DNA from 4 places in the Streptomyces sp. NPDC096176 genome. Region 2 is predicted to be linked to each of the others. Evidence: riboswitches for the same ligand, from Rfam matches in the RefSeq annotation. Region 2 holds a riboswitch; each other region holds the start of a gene.
What was found. Region 2 has a riboswitch for cobalamin ahead of ACIQ7Q_RS22300 (ABC transporter substrate-binding protein). Riboswitches for the same ligand answer to the same signal wherever they lie in the genome.
Positions count from the first base shown of each region.

Region 1: another riboswitch for cobalamin. It lies ahead of ACIQ7Q_RS27555 ((2Fe-2S) ferredoxin domain-containing protein); the one in region 2 lies ahead of ACIQ7Q_RS22300 (ABC transporter substrate-binding protein).
Region 3: another riboswitch for cobalamin. It lies ahead of ACIQ7Q_RS27575 (ABC transporter substrate-binding protein); the one in region 2 lies ahead of ACIQ7Q_RS22300 (ABC transporter substrate-binding protein).
Region 4: another riboswitch for cobalamin. It lies ahead of ACIQ7Q_RS19830 (cobalamin biosynthesis protein); the one in region 2 lies ahead of ACIQ7Q_RS22300 (ABC transporter substrate-binding protein).

Region 1 covers NZ_JBIWFV010000011.1:195,186-199,388, reverse strand. Annotated here, with positions in the region: gene metE (5-methyltetrahydropteroyltriglutamate--homocysteine S-methyltransferase) at 1-1,914, shown strand, start outside; gene ACIQ7Q_RS27555 ((2Fe-2S) ferredoxin domain-containing protein) at 2,050-2,442, opposite strand; cobalamin riboswitch at 2,517-2,641, opposite strand; gene ACIQ7Q_RS27550 (hypothetical protein) at 2,694-3,014, opposite strand; cobalamin riboswitch at 3,331-3,515, shown strand; gene ACIQ7Q_RS27545 (ABC transporter substrate-binding protein) at 3,744-4,203, shown strand, end outside.
Region 2 covers NZ_JBIWFV010000007.1:431,441-435,643, forward strand. Annotated here, with positions in the region: partial or broken gene ACIQ7Q_RS22275 (transposase) at 1-20, shown strand, start outside; partial or broken gene ACIQ7Q_RS22280 (NUDIX hydrolase) at 43-174, shown strand; gene panD (aspartate 1-decarboxylase) at 249-671, opposite strand; gene ACIQ7Q_RS22290 (hypothetical protein) at 1,111-1,533, opposite strand; gene ACIQ7Q_RS22295 (hypothetical protein) at 2,303-2,452, shown strand; cobalamin riboswitch at 2,443-2,625, shown strand; gene ACIQ7Q_RS22300 (ABC transporter substrate-binding protein) at 2,655-3,698, shown strand; gene ACIQ7Q_RS22305 (FecCD family ABC transporter permease) at 3,722-4,203, shown strand, end outside.
Region 3 covers NZ_JBIWFV010000011.1:200,993-205,195, reverse strand. Annotated here, with positions in the region: gene ACIQ7Q_RS27580 (ABC transporter ATP-binding protein) at 1-1,260, shown strand, start outside; cobalamin riboswitch at 1,749-1,954, shown strand; gene ACIQ7Q_RS27575 (ABC transporter substrate-binding protein) at 1,967-3,031, shown strand; gene ACIQ7Q_RS27570 (FecCD family ABC transporter permease) at 3,028-4,092, shown strand; gene ACIQ7Q_RS27565 (ABC transporter ATP-binding protein) at 4,089-4,203, shown strand, end outside.
Region 4 covers NZ_JBIWFV010000006.1:481,620-485,822, reverse strand. Annotated here, with positions in the region: gene ACIQ7Q_RS19845 (class II aldolase/adducin family protein) at 1-25, opposite strand, end outside; gene ACIQ7Q_RS19840 (anion permease) at 267-1,502, shown strand; gene ACIQ7Q_RS19835 (hypothetical protein) at 1,515-1,736, shown strand; cobalamin riboswitch at 1,869-2,007, shown strand; gene ACIQ7Q_RS19830 (cobalamin biosynthesis protein) at 2,097-3,050, shown strand; gene ACIQ7Q_RS19825 (cobyric acid synthase) at 3,047-4,203, shown strand, end outside.

The sequences.
Region 1 (4,203 bases), on a different contig from region 2:
GACACCGTCTTCACGGCCGACTCCGGCAAGCAGGTCGCCGAGCTGAAGGAGGCCCTCGCCCAGGGTCACACCGCCCGGCCCGTGCTGGTCGGGCCCGTCACGTACCTCCTGCTCGCCAAGCCCGCCCCGGGCGTGCCCGCGGACTTCGAGCCGCTCACTCTCCTGGACCGCCTGCTGCCGGTGTACGCCGAGGTGGTCGCCGATCTGCGCGCGGCCGGCGCCGAGTGGGTGCAGCTGGACGAGCCGGCGTTCGTGCAGGACCGCACGCCGGCGGAACTGAACGCCCTCGCACGCGCCTATCGCGAGCTCGGCGCCCTCACCGACCGGCCCAAGCTCCTCGTCGCCTCGTACTTCGACCGGCTCGGCGACGCGCTTCCCGTCCTGGCCAAGGCCCCGGTCGACGGGATTGCCCTGGACTTCACCGAGGCCGCCGCCGCGAACCTCGACGCGCTCGCCGCAGTGGGCGGGCTGCCCGGCAAGCGCCTGGTCGCAGGCGTGGTCAACGGCCGCAACGTCTGGGTCAACGACCTGGAGAAGTCGCTCGCCACGCTCGGCATCCTGCTGGGCCTCGCCGACCGCGTCGACGTGTCCGCCTCCTGCTCCCTCCTCCACGTGCCGATCGACACGGCCCTGGAGCGAGACATCGAGCCGCAGATCCTGCGCTGGCTGGCCTTCGCCCGGCAGAAGACCGCCGAGGTCGTCACGCTCGCCAAGGGCCTCGCCCGGGGCACGGACACGATCGCCGCCGAACTCGCCGCCAACCGCGCCGAACTCGCCTCCCGCGCCGCCTCGCCGATCACCCGCGACCCTGCCGTCCGGTCTCGTGCCGAGGCCGTGACGGACGCCGACGCGCGCCGCTCCCAGCCGTACGCCGAGCGGGCCGCCGCCCAGCGCGACCACCTCGGGCTGCCCCTGCTGCCGACCACGACCATCGGCTCCTTCCCGCAGACCGGCGAACTGCGCACCGCCCGCGCCGACCTGCGCGCGGGCCGCATCGACACGGCCGCCTACGAGGAGCGCATCAAGGCCGAGATCCAGGAGGTGATCGTCTTCCAGGAGAAGACCGGCCTGGACGTCCTGGTGCACGGTGAGCCCGAACGCAACGACATGGTCCAGTACTTCGCCGAGCAGCTCACCGGTTACCTGGCCACCCAGCACGGCTGGGTCCAGTCCTACGGCACCCGCTACGTCCGACCGCCGATCCTGGCCGGCGACATCTCCCGGCCCGAGGCGATGACGGTGCGCTGGACGACGTACGCCCAGTCCCTCACGGAGAAGCCGGTCAAGGGCATGCTCACCGGCCCGGTCACCATGCTCGCCTGGTCCTTCGTCCGCGACGACCAGCCGCTCGGCGAAACGGCGCGTCAGGTCGCGCTCGCCCTGCGCGACGAGGTGAACGACCTCGAGGCCATCGGCACATCCGTCATCCAGGTGGACGAACCCGCCCTGCGCGAGACCCTGCCGCTGCGCTCCGCCGACCACCCTGCCTACCTGGCCTGGGCGACCGAAGCGTTCCGGCTCAGCACGAGCGGAGTGCGCCCGGACACGCAGATCCACACCCACATGTGCTACGCCGAGTTCGGCGACATCGTCCGGGCCATCGACGACCTGGACGCCGACGTCATCAGCCTGGAGGCCGCCCGCTCGCACATGCAGGTCGCCCGAGAACTCGCCGCCCACGGCTATCCCCGCGAGGCGGGCCCGGGGGTGTACGACATCCACTCCCCGCGCGTCCCGAGCACCGAGGAAGCCGCCGCGCTGCTGCGCACCGGCTTGAAGGCCATCCCGGCGGAGCGGCTGTGGGTCAACCCCGACTGCGGTCTCAAGACCCGTGGCTGGCCCGAGACCCGCGCCTCCCTGGAGAACCTGGTCGCCGCCGCCCGCACGGTCCGCGGCGAGCTGTCCGCTTCCTGACCGCAGGTTCCGGTGGGCCGGGACGTCTTGGACGTCCCGGCCCACCGGCCGCCGCATCGTCGTCTTCCTCGGCCCGCGCCATCCCGACCGCGGCATCGCCCCGCTGCCTCTGTGAGCCGTGGCGCTCGCCGGTGCTCAGGAAGCCGTGCGGCGGCGCGGCGGGGTGAAGGTGTACAGGTCGAGGATCTCCGGACGGGGCGCGACGCCGGGGCCGCCCGCCCGCACCCAGGCGGCGATGTCCTCTGTCGCGTCCGGGTCGTTGACCAGGCCCAGCCACACCGGCCGGGCTCCGGCCGCCCGCCCGGCGGACGAGGGCCGCACAACGATCACGCCTGCCTGCTCGCACACGTCCAGGCAGGCGGACACACGTACGGGAGCCTCGGCACGCAGGCGCGCGGTCTGTGCGGCGTGGTCGACGCCGGTCACCTTCGAGGTGCCGCAGCAGCAGTCCCGGCACACGACGACCCGGCAGGGCACACCGCCGACCGGTCGCGCCGGCACCTCGACGGCGTACGCCTCACCGCCCATTGTCTCGGACACGCCGAAACACCCCTCTCTTCCGGGGAAATCCGCTCCGGTGTCCTTCGAGGAGGCGACGACGTGAGTCTCCTGGCTCTCGGCTCGCAGCTCGTCCCGGCCTTCCCGCCCTCCGCGGGGCAGTGGCCCGTTCGGGATCCGCTCACCGATCACAGTGGCGGGACCGCGCCGGATTCGCACCGGCTTCCTCGGACCGTCGTCGCCCTGTCGCCGGTCATCATCCCATCAGCCAACTGCCCGGATCATTCGGGCTCATGAGCGTGCGGGCTCGTCGCGGGCGGCTCGGCCGGGCGTTCCCGGCCGCCGTCATGGCCGGATGTCATCACGATGAGGAGCCCCACCACGACGGCCCCGGCGACCACCCGGCCGGCGGCCCGCACCACCCAGCCCGGCAACGACGCGCCCTCGCGCCGCCTGGGTGCGCCCAGCCGCTCGGCCCGCCGTGCGGGACGCAGCAGGCGCAGCAAGAGCAACGCGGCGACCGGGAGTTGCAGCAGCCACAGCACGGTGCGCGGCCACTCGCCGTACAAGACGTTGGTGCCGTACAGCAGGGTGTGCCACACACAGCACATAGACGACGATGACGAAGCGGTGCAACCGGCGCCACGTGTTCGCTCCGATGCGGTGCCGGACGTAGAACAGCAGGCCGAGCGGAACGGCCAGATAGAGGGCGCCCTGGCCGAGGAGGATGGCGATCCGGCCGGTGCCGGAGTCGTACCAGCCGGGCACGAACGTGTCCGCGAAGCCCACCCACAGCCGTTCCGCCCACGCCAACTCGACCTCGTAGCAGACGAATTCGGCGGCGAACATGCGGCGTGCGCGGACCTCAGGCCGCGTCCTGTGGCTGAACGCACAGAGGTGGGTCTGGCGGAGCGACGGCCCCCTCTGCCATGCTTCCGTCCGACAAGCGACGGCGGAACGAGGAAGCCGGTGAGATTCCGGCACGGTACCGCCACTGTGTAGGGGGAGCGACTCCACCCGAGGCCACCGCCCCGTCCGGGGTGGGAAGGCCGGAGAAGCCGTGATCCCGAGTCAGGAGACTCACGCCGTCGCACCTCGATGTACGGGGCGGATTTCCCCAGGAGAGGCGGTGGCACGCGTGTGCCTGCTCAGGTGTGGTGGCAGCCTCGTGCTGCCCATGGCCCGTCGGAGTCTGTCCGTACCGCTTGACGCGTCAGCCCCCTACCCCTGGTTCTGACGGCCTCCGCCCTCAGCGGGTTCCCTCCCTTACGCCGCATCGCGCGCCGCGCGCTGCCGGTGCGCCCTGCCACGCACGCCACCTGGAGTCATCTGTGTCCGTACGGTCCCCCATGCCCGGCCGTCGTCAGGCCGCCGCCGCGGCTGTCCTCGCCGCCGCCCTCACCTCCACCGCGTGCGGCGGCGACTCCGGCCGGCCCGCCGATGCCAAGGCGACGGCCGCGGGACAGGGCTGCGTCAAGAACTTCGACCCGGCCGAGGACTACTTCCCGGTCAAGTCGGAGGTGAAGCACGCCAAGAACTTCACGCTCCGCTACGAGAAGAGCTACCAGGTCCTCACCGTCAAGGAGCCCTACCCGAAGGGGAAGCCCGAGTCGTACGTCCTGGTCAAGTGCGGCGCGCCGAAGCCGAAGCTGACGGGTGAACTGGCGTCGGCCCAGCAGGTCACCGTCCCCGTCAAGAGCCTGTACTCGGCCTCCACCACCCACGTGCCGCTGCTCACCGAGACCGGCACCCTGGACGTGCTGACGGGAGTCGCGAGCACCGCGAACATCT
Region 2 (4,203 bases):
AGGCCGTCCGGGCCCGCGGCCCCCGGGCGGCAGGGTCGAGCCTGGACTCCGATCCCGGACGTCGCTTGCCTGCGCCGGTCATCGCTGGTCGACATCGGCCTCGCCCTGGCGCAGACGTCTCCGCCGACCGGCCACGTCGCTCCGGTCCCGGTCGGCGGCCTGATCCAGCACTGAAGCTCTACCACGGCCGGGACTTTCAGGCTGGGCGGTGCCGTGGGGTGGGCCGGTGCACCTCGCGTCGCGCCGCGTCAGAGCGCGGTGGCCGCCTGCGGGCTGCGGGCCGTGTCGCTGCCGGGCACAGGCTCGGAAGCGTCGGAGCCGAGCGCCACGACGCGGTTGTCGGCGTCCACGTGCACGACGCTGGGCACGAGGGTGCGCGCCTCGGCGTCCTCGACCTGTGCGTAGCTGATGAGGATCACCAGGTCCCCGGGGTGCACCAGATGGGCGGCGGCACCGTTGATCCCGATGACACCGGAGCCACGCTGCCCCTCGATGACGTAGGTCTCCAGGCGCGCGCCGTTGGTGATGTCGACGATGTGGACGAGCTCGCCGGGCAACAGATCGGCGGCGTCCATGAGATCGCGGTCGACGGTGACGGACCCGACGTAATGCAGGTCGGCCTGGGTGACCGTGGCCCGGTGGATCTTGGACTTGAACATGGTGCGCAGCATCGAGGCACTCCCGGATCTAGGCTCCCTGCCTGCGTTTGTGCAGGTCAAGGGCGGTTTTCCTACCCTACAACGAGTCGCATGTTCGGGCAGCATTCCCCAGGTTTTTCAGGACTCATGCTGACCACTTGCTGACTTTCCTGGCACACCGTCAGGCGGTTACGGGAGAGCTTCGCCGCTCTCCCGGCCCCGCCGCGACGACGGCACAAGCGTACGCAGCACCCTCCGAAGGGCGTCAGTGATCACCGTCACTCCGGCGGTCCGTGCGGCGGTCAGGAGCGAGGGCGGTCGACCGGGAGTCGACCCGCGCACCGCGACGGGTCAGCCGGCCCAGGCCCTCCATTCCGTCTCAAAGGAGGAGGCTCCCATGGCTCATTGAGGAATCTGAGCGCCGAAGCGGCGCGGCACCATAGCAGCGGATCGCCGGTTACGACATGGTCGGCTATTGAAGACCCGGGGGCAGGACCGCGCGGCCGAGTCCCCGAGGGGTGAGAACGGCCGGCCCTGGCACGGCGGCACGACCTGTGGACAAGTCGTCGACACGTCCCTCTCTGCCGATCGGACCAGCATCCCGTGGGAGTACCTGCCGCATGACTTCCCGCTGGACAAGACTTCTGCCACTACTACGCGAGGTGAGAAGCGGACGGCACCACCCGATAGTCCGAACCTCGATCCTCTTGCCGACGCCGCTGCCCTGGATGACGTCCACCCTCTTGCCGGCCTCGACCATCTCCTCGTACGGATGCGTCGACACCACGACTGAGGGGTCCCCGAGCTCACCGCGCAGCAGGACGACCTCCACCTTCTGCTCTTCGTACAGCAGGGCTGGGCGGCAGGCTCCGGGCTCCGCATCGCTGTAGAGCACCTCTTGGGGCGGTCCACCCCTTCCCCCGAGTCACCTCACGCGCCCGGCTCGCCCGGCTCCTGGCCGTGGAGCGGCTGACCGCCTGGGAGACGTCGCCCTGGGCGGAGCTGCCCCTGGAGCGCTACGCCCTCGGGCAGGCCGCGCCGCCCGGATCGGGGCCGACGTACTGCCGGCTCATGGAGTTCGGCACTCCGCACCTGGGCAGCATCAAGGGCGGCAGCGCCGCGAAGCACACCATGTGCCACCACGTCTCCGGCGAGTGGCGGCTGGCCGCTCCCCCTGCGTGGCATGGACCCGCAGGACGCCTGGACGGAACTGCGCGGACAGCTCGTCCGGGCCTTCAACGCCGCCGGGGCAGGAGACTTCCAGGCCCCACGGCCGATCATCGACGTACGGCGGGACTGCCCGCCGCGAAGTGGGCAGTGTGCATCTGGTCGCTGATCGCCATCGGCGTGCCGGCTGTGGTGGCGTCGCGGCGCGACGGTTTCGCGACGGAGGCCGCCCAGGCTGCCTCCAGCCCGGCCGTGTGCGCGGCAAGTTCCTCGCGGTGCTCGGCGGCCTGCGGCCCGCCGTGGCCTCGGTGATCGCGTTGCGCTGCTCCACCCCGCCGTCGTAACCCGCTACGAGCTCACCGCGCAGGGCATGCTCCGCGAGACGGGCGAACATTCTCGCGTTGTCGGTGAGATGCGCCAGGCATCCACCAGCCCCGGAATGGGGCAAGTGGGTTGAAGGCGGCACTTTGCCACGGCGAATCATCCAGGGTACTGACATGACCACCGCTCACCAGCGCGCCGCCTGCGCCCTCACCGCGCGCGCCGCCGTCGCGGCGGCCGTTCTCACCATCGCCGCCATCGCCGCCACGCGGCCGCTGGGCAGGCGTCCGCGTGCGCCCTTTCACCCACGGTTCGAGGAAACGTAGTATCAGCTGGTCATCACCGCGACGGGAGACAGGAAGCCGGTGCAATTCCGGCACGGTCCCGCCACTGTGACCGGGGAGTGGAACTCTGAACAGCCACTGCGCATCGCGCGCGGGAAGGCCGGGGGAACGTCGATCCGGGAGTCAGGACACTGGCCTGTCGCGGGCCCGATCCGAGGAGCGCGGACTCCGCAGGAGGCTCTACGTGTACGACGGCATGCCCCGTCCCCTTTCCTTGCCCTACTCCCGGCCACGCCGCCACGCCCTGCGCGCCATGGGCGCCGCCGTCGCTCTGTCCGCGACTCTCCTCGCCGGCTGCGCCGCGTCCGAGCGCACCGGTGACAAGAAGCCCGCCGCCTCGCCCGTGGCGCAGGGCTTCCCGGTCACCATCGACAACTGCGGCACCCGCACCACGTACGACGCACCGCCCTCCCGCGTGGTCACCATCCACCAGCACCCGGCGGAACTTATGCTCGCGCTCGGGCTGAAGGACCGGATGGTCGGCACCGCCTTCCCGGACTCCGCCGTCCTGCCCGAGCTCACGAAGGACTTCGAGGCCGTCCCCGAACTGGCCAAGAAGGAGCCGTCCTTCGAGAACGTCCTGGATGCCGAGCCGGACTTCGTCTACGGCGGTTACGGCAGCGCGTTCGCCGAGGACGAAGGCAGGTCCCGCGAGGCGTTCGCCGACGCCGGTATCGACACCTACCTCAATCGCGAGTACTGCGGCAAGAAGCAGGTGTCCATGAAGGACACCTACGACGAGATCCGCACGATCGGCTCGATCTTCGGCGTGCGGGACCGGGCCGACAAGCTCGTGGCCGACCTTCAGGAACGTGTCAGCGCGACGGCGAAGGCGGTGGAAGGGGCGCCCGCCGTATCCGTGTTCGTCTACGACAGCGGCGACAAGACCGCCTTCACCGCAGGCGGCAAGAGCCTCGGCACCGAGGTCATCAAGCTCGCCGGCGGCCGCAACGTGTTCGCGGACCTCGACGACGTCTTCGGGGACGTCTCCTGGGAGCAGGTCGTCGCCCGCAAGCCGGAGGTCATCGCGATCTACGACTACGCCGGGGCCGGAAACATCGAGCAGAAGAAGAAGTTCCTGCTCGCTCAGCCCGCCCTCGCCGACGTCCCCGCCGTGAAGAACAAGCGCTTCGTCGTGCTGCCCCTGACCGCCACTCTGGTCGGCGTCCGCGCGCCGTACGCCGTCGAGGACCTGGCCCACGGACTGCATCCCGAGCGGTTCCGGTGACGGCTCGGACGGAGGACGCCCCGGTGGCGTCCTCCGACTCCCGGCACTCGGCAGCACGGGAGGAGACGCAGCGACGGGCCTTCGCGCCGGCCTTGGTGGTCCTCGCCGTCCTGCTCGTCGTCTCCATGACGGCGGGCATGGCCATCGGGTCGGTGCAGGTACCGCCCGGTCAGGTGTGGGGCATCGTGACGCATGCCCTCGGTGCCGACTGGTCCGATCCCGTCTGGTCCCATGCGCGCGAGACCATCGTGCTCGACGTACGTGCCCCACGCGTGCTGCTCGGTGCGGTGACGGGTGCGGGGCTCGCCCTGGTGGGTACCGCGTTGCAGGCCCTCATACGCAACCCGCTCGCCGAGCCCTATCTTCTGGGCGTGTCGTCGGGTGCGTCGCTCGGTGCCGTGGCCGTCATCGTTTTCGGCGTAAGCCTGTTCGGCCCGGTGTCGCTGTCGGCCGCGGCCTTCGCCGGTGCCCTGCTGACGCTGCTCCTCGTCTACACCACCGCTCG
Region 3 (4,203 bases), on a different contig from region 2:
GTCCTCAACCCCGCGCGCCGGGTCGGCGCCCTGCTCCGGGACATCGCCCGTGCCCAGGTGCGGCACCTGCCGCGGACCGAGCGCCGGACCGCAGCCACGGACCGTATCGAGCAGGCGCTCTCCCTGGCTCAACTCCCCGCCGGAGAATCCCTCCTTCGCCGCTATCCGCACCAGCTCTCCGGCGGGCAGCAGCAGCGCTTCGTCCTGGCGCAGGCACTGCTCCTCGGCGCCAGGGTGATCGTCGCGGACGAGCCGACCACAGGGCAGGACGTGGTGACGAAGCAAGCAATCGTCGCCCAGCTGGCAACGATCGCCCGGCAGGGCATCGCCGTGCTCCTGCTCAGCCACGACCTTGACGTCGTCCGGGCGCTTGCCGACGAGGTGCTCGTCATGCGTGACGGTCGCGTGGTGGAGTCGGGACCTGCGGAGCAGGTGTGGCTGGCCCCCCAGCATCCATGGACCGTCCAACTCCTCGCAGCGGAGGGGGAGGTGGGCGCCAGTCCCTCGGCACATGAAGGACACGTCGTGCTCCAGGTACGTGACCTCACCGCGCACCACTCCCGCACGGCAGTGCTGCGCACCCCTGAGCTCACCGTCCGCACGGGCGAGTGCCTGGCCGTCATCGGCCGCTCCGGCAGCGGCAAGACCACACTCGCCCGTTGCCTGGCCGGACTGCACCGCGACTACAAGGGCGATGTCCTGCTCGACGGCACCCCGCTCCCGCGCAGCCTGCGTGCCCGGACCCGCGAGCAACTGTCCGCGGTCCAGTACGTCTTCCAGGACGCAAGGGCGGCCTTCGACGAACACCGCCCGGTACTGGACCAAGTGGCGCGCACAGCGGTACGGCTGCGCGGCACGGACCCGCAGGAGGCTCGGGCCGAGGCCCTGAAGACCCTGCACACCCTCGGCCTCAGCGGGGAGCTGGTCCAGCGCAGACCCGGCCGGCTGTCCGGCGGCGAACTCCAACGGTCGGCACTCGCCCGGGCCCTGCTCGCCCACCCCCGGGTGTTGATCTGCGACGAAATCACCTCCGGGCTCGACATGGTCACCCGACGCGACCTCCTCGACACACTCGCCGGACTGCTGTGCGAGCGTGGCGAACTGGCCCTGATCCTCATCACCCATGACCTCGACACCGCAGCAGCTGCCTCCCGGATCGCCGTACTCGACACCGGCGAGCTCATCGAGCAGGGACCGGCACAGCAGGTACTCACCTCACCGCGGCACGAATTCACGACCACGGCGGCCTACACGGCGTAGCGCTCCAAGCGCCGGGCCCGCCCCATCCTCCGTGGCTGGAGCCCCTGCTCTCACTGAGCGCCGGTGGCCGAAGTCACCGGACTCGGTCGGGTAGGCCAATGCCCGCACACGTACCCCGCCCCCCCCGCTCGGCGAGCACGCGCTGGGCTTCCAGCCGGGGGCGAGGTTCGCCCGGTGGTCGGCCAAGGGACCAGGACTCCTCACCGTCGATGAGGTAAGAGGTGCGCGCCGACCCCATGACTCTTCGTCAACCTCCGGGCTTTCACCGGCCGTCCCCAACGCCCGCCGGCACGGGCAGGCGGGCGCGGAAAAGGGATGATGCTGTCGGGCATCGGGCCGCTCAGTGCGAGGCGTGCTGCCTGAGGCGGACGCCGGCGGTGTTGGTCGAGGGCAGCGCGGACAGCACCCGCGCGAGGGTGTGGTGTCCGCTCGAGTCATCGAGGATTGCCACGGTGAGGCCCATCAGGGCCGCCGAAGTAAGGCTGTGGTAACTTCCGAACGCCAGTCGAACTCGTGAACGCGGCCATATGTGTGCACGAGTCAGGGAATCCGGTGGGAGTCCGGAACTGACGCGCAGCGGTGAGGGTGACGGGCGGGGCAGCAGCCACTGGACGACGGTCACGGCCGGGTCCGGGAAGGCGTCCCGCCGGGGTGAACCCGAGTCCGAAGACCTGCTGGCAACCGATCGTCCACACGGGCCCCGCGTATGGGTCCTGACGTTGAGGAAGCCGCCACCGTGCATCTGCCACGTCCCACCCGCTGTTCCGTCCTGCTCCTTGCCGGGGCGCTGCTGCTCACCGCATGCGGCTCCGGCTCCGGCCCGTCCGGGAAGTCCGCCGGTAGCGGCGCGCAGGCCGTCACGTTCGACAACTGCGGACAGAAGGTGACGGTCGAGGCTCCACCGAAGCGGGCGGTGTCCCTGAACCAGGACACCACCGAGATCATGCTTTCCCTCGGCCTCGCCGACCGCATGGTGGGGACCGCGACCTGGACCGACCCCGTCATGAAGGGACTGGAGCGGGCCAACGCGAAGGTGCCCCGGCTCGCCGACAACCAGCCGTCGTTCGAGAGGGTCCTGGCCGCCGAACCGGACTTCGTGGCCTCCTCCTTCGCGTCCACCTTGAGCAAGGGCGGAGTGGCCACCCGCGAGAAGTTCGATGAGCTCGGCGTGCCGACGTATCTGTCGCCCGCCGACTGCGAGGGCAAGGACAACAGCGGCGACGGTGACGGCTCACGGACGAAGCCCCTGGCCATGGAGACGGTCTACCGCGAGGTGCGGGAACTGGCCCGGGTCTTCGGGGTGGAGGAGCGTGGCGAGAAGCTGGTCGCCGGGCTGAAGAGCCGGGTCACGAAGGCCACGTCCGGGATCCGCGCCGAGAACGCCACCGTTCTGTACTGGTTCGCGAACCAGGAGTCCCCCTACATGGCGGGCTGCTGCGGCGCGCCCGGCATCATCACGAACGCGCTCGGCGCGAAGAACGTCTTCGACGACAGCACGCAGGAATGGCCCCAAATCAACTGGGAGACCGTCGCCGACCGCGATCCCGACGTGCTCGTCATCGGGGACCTCACCCGCAAGTCGCAGACCGCCGAGTCGGCCGCCAAGAAAATCGCGTTCCTGGAGTCGAACCCGGCGACGAAGAACATGGAGGCGGTGAGAAAGAAGCGGTACGTGCTGCTCAGCGGGCAGGCCATGAATCCGACGATCCGTACCGTCGAGGGCGTGGAGAAGGTAGCCGCGGCGCTGCGCGCGTACGGACTCGCCGGATGACCACCGCCCTGCGGTCTTCCCCGGTCCGCCCGACGCGGGGTGCCGCCCGGGTGCTGCGCGTCGTGGCCGGCCTGGGCGGCGGGCTGGCGGTGCTCGCCGCGTCCGTCGCCGTGGCCATCACCATCGGCCCGGCCGACATCGGTGTGGGCGACGCCTGGTCCGTGGTCGCCTCCCATCTGGGCTGGGGCACGACAGATCTCACTGCGATCCGCGAGGGCATCGTCTGGAACCTGCGGCTGCCGCGTACCCTGCTCGCCGCGGTGTGCGGAGCCGGACTCGCGGTGTGCGGCACGGTGATGCAGTCACTGCTGCGCAACCCCCTCGCCGACCCCTTCGTCCTGGGCGTCTCCTCCGGTGCGTCGACCGGCGCCGTCGTCGTCATCGTCCTCGGGGCGGGCGGCGGTGTCCTGTCCGTGTCCGGCGGCGCGTTCGTGGGTGCGGTCGGCTCGTTCGCACTGGTGCTGCTGCTCAGCCACACGCTCGGCGGGACGACGGACCGGGTCGTGCTGTCCGGCGTGGCAGCGATGCAACTGTTCTCCGCCCTGACCTCGTTCGTGGTGACGACGGCGGCCGACGCGGAGACCACCCGGGGCGTGCTGTTCTGGCTGCTCGGGTCGCTCAGCGGGGCCGGCTGGAGCGAGGTGGGGCTCTGCATGGCCGTCCTGGCGCTCGCACTGCTGATGTGCCTGGGGTACGCGCGCACCCTGGACGCCTTCGCCTTCGGTCAGGACGCGGCGGCCACCCTCGGGGTCTCGGTCGCCCGGACCCGGCTGATGCTGCTGTGCGTGACCGCGCTGCTGACCGCCGCGCTGGTCAGCTCGGCGGGTGCGATCGGCTTCGTCGGCCTGGTCCTGCCGCACGCCGCCCGTGCCCTCGTCGGCCCGGGGCACGCCCGGCTGCTGCCGGTCACCGCGCTCGCCGGGGCGGTGTTCCTGGTCTGGGCCGACACCCTGGCCCGTACCGTCCTCGATCCCCAGGAGGTGCCGGTGGGCGTGGTGACCTCGCTGGTCGGCGTTCCGGCGTTCGTCCTGGTTCTGTATCGCACGAGGAGTGTGCGATGACGACCCGCACGCAGCGGCGGGACGATGGTGCCCGGCCGCCCGGCCTTGGACAGACGACAGCCGGGCAGGCACTCGACGGAGCGTGGTCCGCCGGGCCGCCCACCCTCGTCG
Region 4 (4,203 bases), on a different contig from region 2:
CGTCGTGCCGCGCCTCATCAGTCATACCGTGATCCTGTCACCGAAGGTCCGACGGCCCGACGACGGTCCGACGAGAGCCCGACGACGCCACTGGGGACACGGAGGGTGTTCGAGTGGCTGCGAGGAGCGGCGCCCGGGGCGGAAACCAGACAAGCGGCCCCCGGACACCACTTGGAGACACCGGGTAGCCTGACTCAGTTCACCTTCCGTTCATCCAGGTTGCCTACGGTCCCCGAGTCAATGACGTCAAACGATTGCCTGGGTAAATGGAACACATCACCCTGCTGCTCGCGATTGTGATCGTGACAGCGCTCGTGTTCGATTTCACGAACGGTTTCCACGACACCGCCAACGCGATGGCGACGACCATCTCGACCGGTGCACTGAAGCCCAAGACAGCGGTGGCCATGTCTGCCGTTCTGAATCTCGTCGGTGCTTTCCTGTCGGTGGAGGTCGCCAAGACGATCTCCAGCGGTCTGGTCGACGAATCAGGCATCTCACCTGAAGTCATCTTCGCGGCGCTCGTCGGCGCCATCCTCTGGAATCTGGCCACCTGGCTGGTGGGTCTGCCGTCCAGTTCCTCGCACGCCCTCATGGGCGGTCTGATCGGCGCCACGGTCGCCTCGGTCGGCTTCGGCGGGGTCAACGGCGGCGTCGTCGTCACCAAGGTCCTGATCCCGGCCGTCGCCGCACCGCTCGTCGCGGGCCTCGCCGCCATGCTGGCCACCCGGCTCACATACCGGCTCGGCCGGAAGACCGACGAGAAGGCCACGGCGAAGGGCTACCGCGCCGGACAGATCGCCTCCGCCGGTCTTGTCTCCTTGGCGCACGGCACCAACGACGCCCAGAAGACGATGGGCATCATCACGCTGGCTCTCGTGGCCGGCAATGTGATCGCCCCCGGTTCCAACCCTCCGCTGTGGGTCATCGTCTCCGCCGGTGTCGCGATCGCGCTCGGCACCTACCTCGGCGGCTGGCGCATCATCCGCACCATGGGCAAGGGCCTCACCGACCTCCAGCCGCAGCAGGGCTTCGCCGCCCAGACCAGCGCGGCCAGCGTCATCCTCGCCTCGTCGAACCTCGGCTTCTCCCTGTCGACGACCCACTCCTGCTCCGGCGCGGTCATGGGCGCCGGCCTCGGCCGCAAGGGCGGTGTGGTCCGCTGGTCCACCGCCACCCGGATGTTCGTGGCGTGGGGTCTGACCCTGCCGGCCGCGGGCCTCGTCGCGGCGGGTTCCGAGTACGTCACCAAGCAGGGCGACTGGGGTGTCGCGGCCGTCGCCGTCTTCCTCGTCGCCGCGTGCACCGCGATCTGGTTCATCTCGCGCCGCCAGGTCGTCGACCACACCAACGTCAACGACGTGGACGCCGACGGCACCGATGAGCGTGCGGGCGTCGTCACGACCGCCATCGCGGCCGTCACCCCGCCGCCCGCCGGCGACATCAAGGCCACCATCCCGGCCCCGGCCGAGCCCGAGCCGGCACGTCCGGCCACGGTGTAAGGAAGCAGCAGCATGAAGATCGACTGGGCAGCTCTCGGCTCCGTTTTCGGCGTGAGCCTCGTCGCCACCGTCGCCCTGGTGGGCCTGTTCACCCTGGGCATCGTGGGCCTGACCAAGCAGGAGGCGGCCTCGCAGGCCGGAGGCTCCGGCGCACTGGCACGCACGGGCGCGTACGCCTGCTTCGCGCTCTGCGCGGCGGCCGTTTCCTACGGGATCTATCTGATCGTCGCCTGACGACCGACGGACCCTCACAAGGCCGGGTCGAGGACACCTGCGGGTGCCTTCGGCCCGGCCTTCGTGTGTGCACCGGTGTGGGGCTCGGCACACTGTCCCGCCGCAGGTCAATGGCGAGTTGACGGGCGTTCGCGCGCATGGTGGACTGCCGGGGCCATCAACGGCGGCAGAAGAGGAAGTCCGGTGCGAATCCGGCGCGGTCCCGCCACTGTCACCCGGGAAGCACGATCCCCGGGGAGCCAGGAACTCTCACCGCCGGTCACGTCGAACCAGGGCGCGGACCCTGAGTGAGGACTCGTCTCATGCCCGGCTGCGGTACAGCCCTGTCCGTCGGACACCCTTTCCGGGATCGCTGATCCCGTGCGTGCCGACCGAGTATTCGTGTACGGCGCCGCCGCCGGCCTCGTCGGTGACCTGCTCCTCGGCGATCCCCGCCGTGGGCATCCGGTCGCCGCGTTCGGACGGATGGCCGCCGCCGTCGAGCGTGTCCTGTGGCGTGACCACCGCGGCCGGGGCGCGCTGCACACCGCGGTGTGCGCGGGCGGTGCCGCCGCCGCGGCAGCGCTGGCAAGCCGTGCCGCACGCCGCTCCCCCGCCGCGTCGATCGCGCTGACCGCCGCCGCCACGTGGGCCGTCGTCGGGGGTACGACGCTGGGGCGTGAGGCCTCCGCCATCGGCGACGCGCTGGCCACCGGGGACGTCGAGGCGGCACGTGAACGGCTGCCGCATCTGTGCGGGCGCGATCCGCAGGCCCTGGACGAGCAGCAGATCGCCCGCGCCGTCGTCGAGTCCGTCGCGGAGAACACCTCCGACGCGGTCGTGGGCGCCCTCGTGTGGGGCGCGCTGGCCGGCGTGCCCGGCCTCGTCGGCTTCCGTGCGGTCAACACCCTGGACGCGATGGTGGGCCACAAGTCGCCCCGCTACCGGCGCTACGGCTGGGCGTCGGCGCGTCTGGACGACGTGGCGGGGTGGCCCGGCGCGCGGCTGACCGCGATCCTGGCGGCCGCGAGCGGGCCGGATCCGCGGGGCGCCGTACGGGCCTGGCGGGCCGACGCGGGCAAGCACCCCAGCCCCAACGCCGGCCCGGTCGAGGCGTCGTTCGCCGGCGCGCTGGGGGTGCGGCTGGGCGGGACTCTCTCGTACGGCGGCCGGGTCGAGCACCGTCCGGTGCTCAACGGTGACGGCCGGGCGGTGGAGTTCGACGACATCGGGCGGGCGGTGCGGCTGTCGCGGCGTGTCGGCCTGCTGACCCTGGTGGTCTGTGCCACGGGGCGGATGCTGCGCGCAGGGCGCGGCGGGAGGAGGCCGGCATGACCGGTGGGGGGTTGCTGGTCGCCGGGACGACCTCGGACGCCGGCAAGAGCGTCGTCACGGCGGGGATCTGCCGTTGGCTGGTGCGGCAAGGGGTAAAGGTCGCGCCCTTCAAGGGGCAGAACATGTCCCTCAATTCGTTCGTGACGCGTGAGGGCGCGGAGATCGGGCGCGCCCAGGCCATGCAGGCGCAGGCCGCGCGTGTGGAGCCGACCGCCCTGATGAACCCGGTGCTGCTGAAGCCCGGCAGCGACCGTTCCAGCCAGGTGGTGCTGATGGGCAAGCCGGTGGGTGAGCTGAGCGCCCGCGGCTTCTTCGGGACCGCCGGCGGATCGTCCGCCGGGAAGGGTCTGCACGGCGGAAGGAAACGGGAGTTGTTCGAGCCGGTCATGGCGTGTCTGGAGGAACTGCGGGGCACGTATGACGCCGTGATCTGCGAGGGGGCGGGCAGTCCGGCCGAGATCAATCTGCGGCGCACGGACATCGTGAACATGGGCATCGCGCGCGCCGCACGGCTGCCGGTGCTGGTGGTCGGGGACATCGACCGGGGCGGGGTGTTCGCCCAGTTCTTCGGTACGACGGCGCTGCTGAGCCCCGAGGACCAGTCGCTCGTCGCGGGTTACCTCGTGAACAAGTTCCGCGGTGACGTGACCCTGCTCGAGCCGGGGCTGGACATGCTGCTCGGGCTCACCGGGCGGCGGACGTACGGCGTCCTGCCGTACGCGCACGGGCTCGGCATCGACGAGGAGGACGGTCTGCGGGTGTCGCTGCGCGGCGCCGTACGGGAGTCGGTGGTCGCGGCGCCCGTCGGTGAGGACGTGCTGCGGGTCGCGGTCTGCGCGGTGCCGCTGATGTCGAACTTCACCGACGTGGACGCGCTGGCCGCCGAACCGGGCGTCGTGGTGCGGTTCGTGGACCGCGCCGAGGAACTCGTGGACGCCGACCTGGTGGTCGTCCCGGGCACGCGCGGGACCGTGAAGGCGCTGGCGTGGCTGCGGGAACGCGGGCTGGCGGACGCACTGGCGAGGCGGGCCGCGCAGGGGCGGCCGGTGCTCGGCATCTGCGGCGGCTTCCAGGCGCTGGGCGAACACATCGAGGACGACGTCGAGTCGCGTGCCGGTGAGGTCGAGGGGCTCGGACTGCTGCCCGTGCGTGT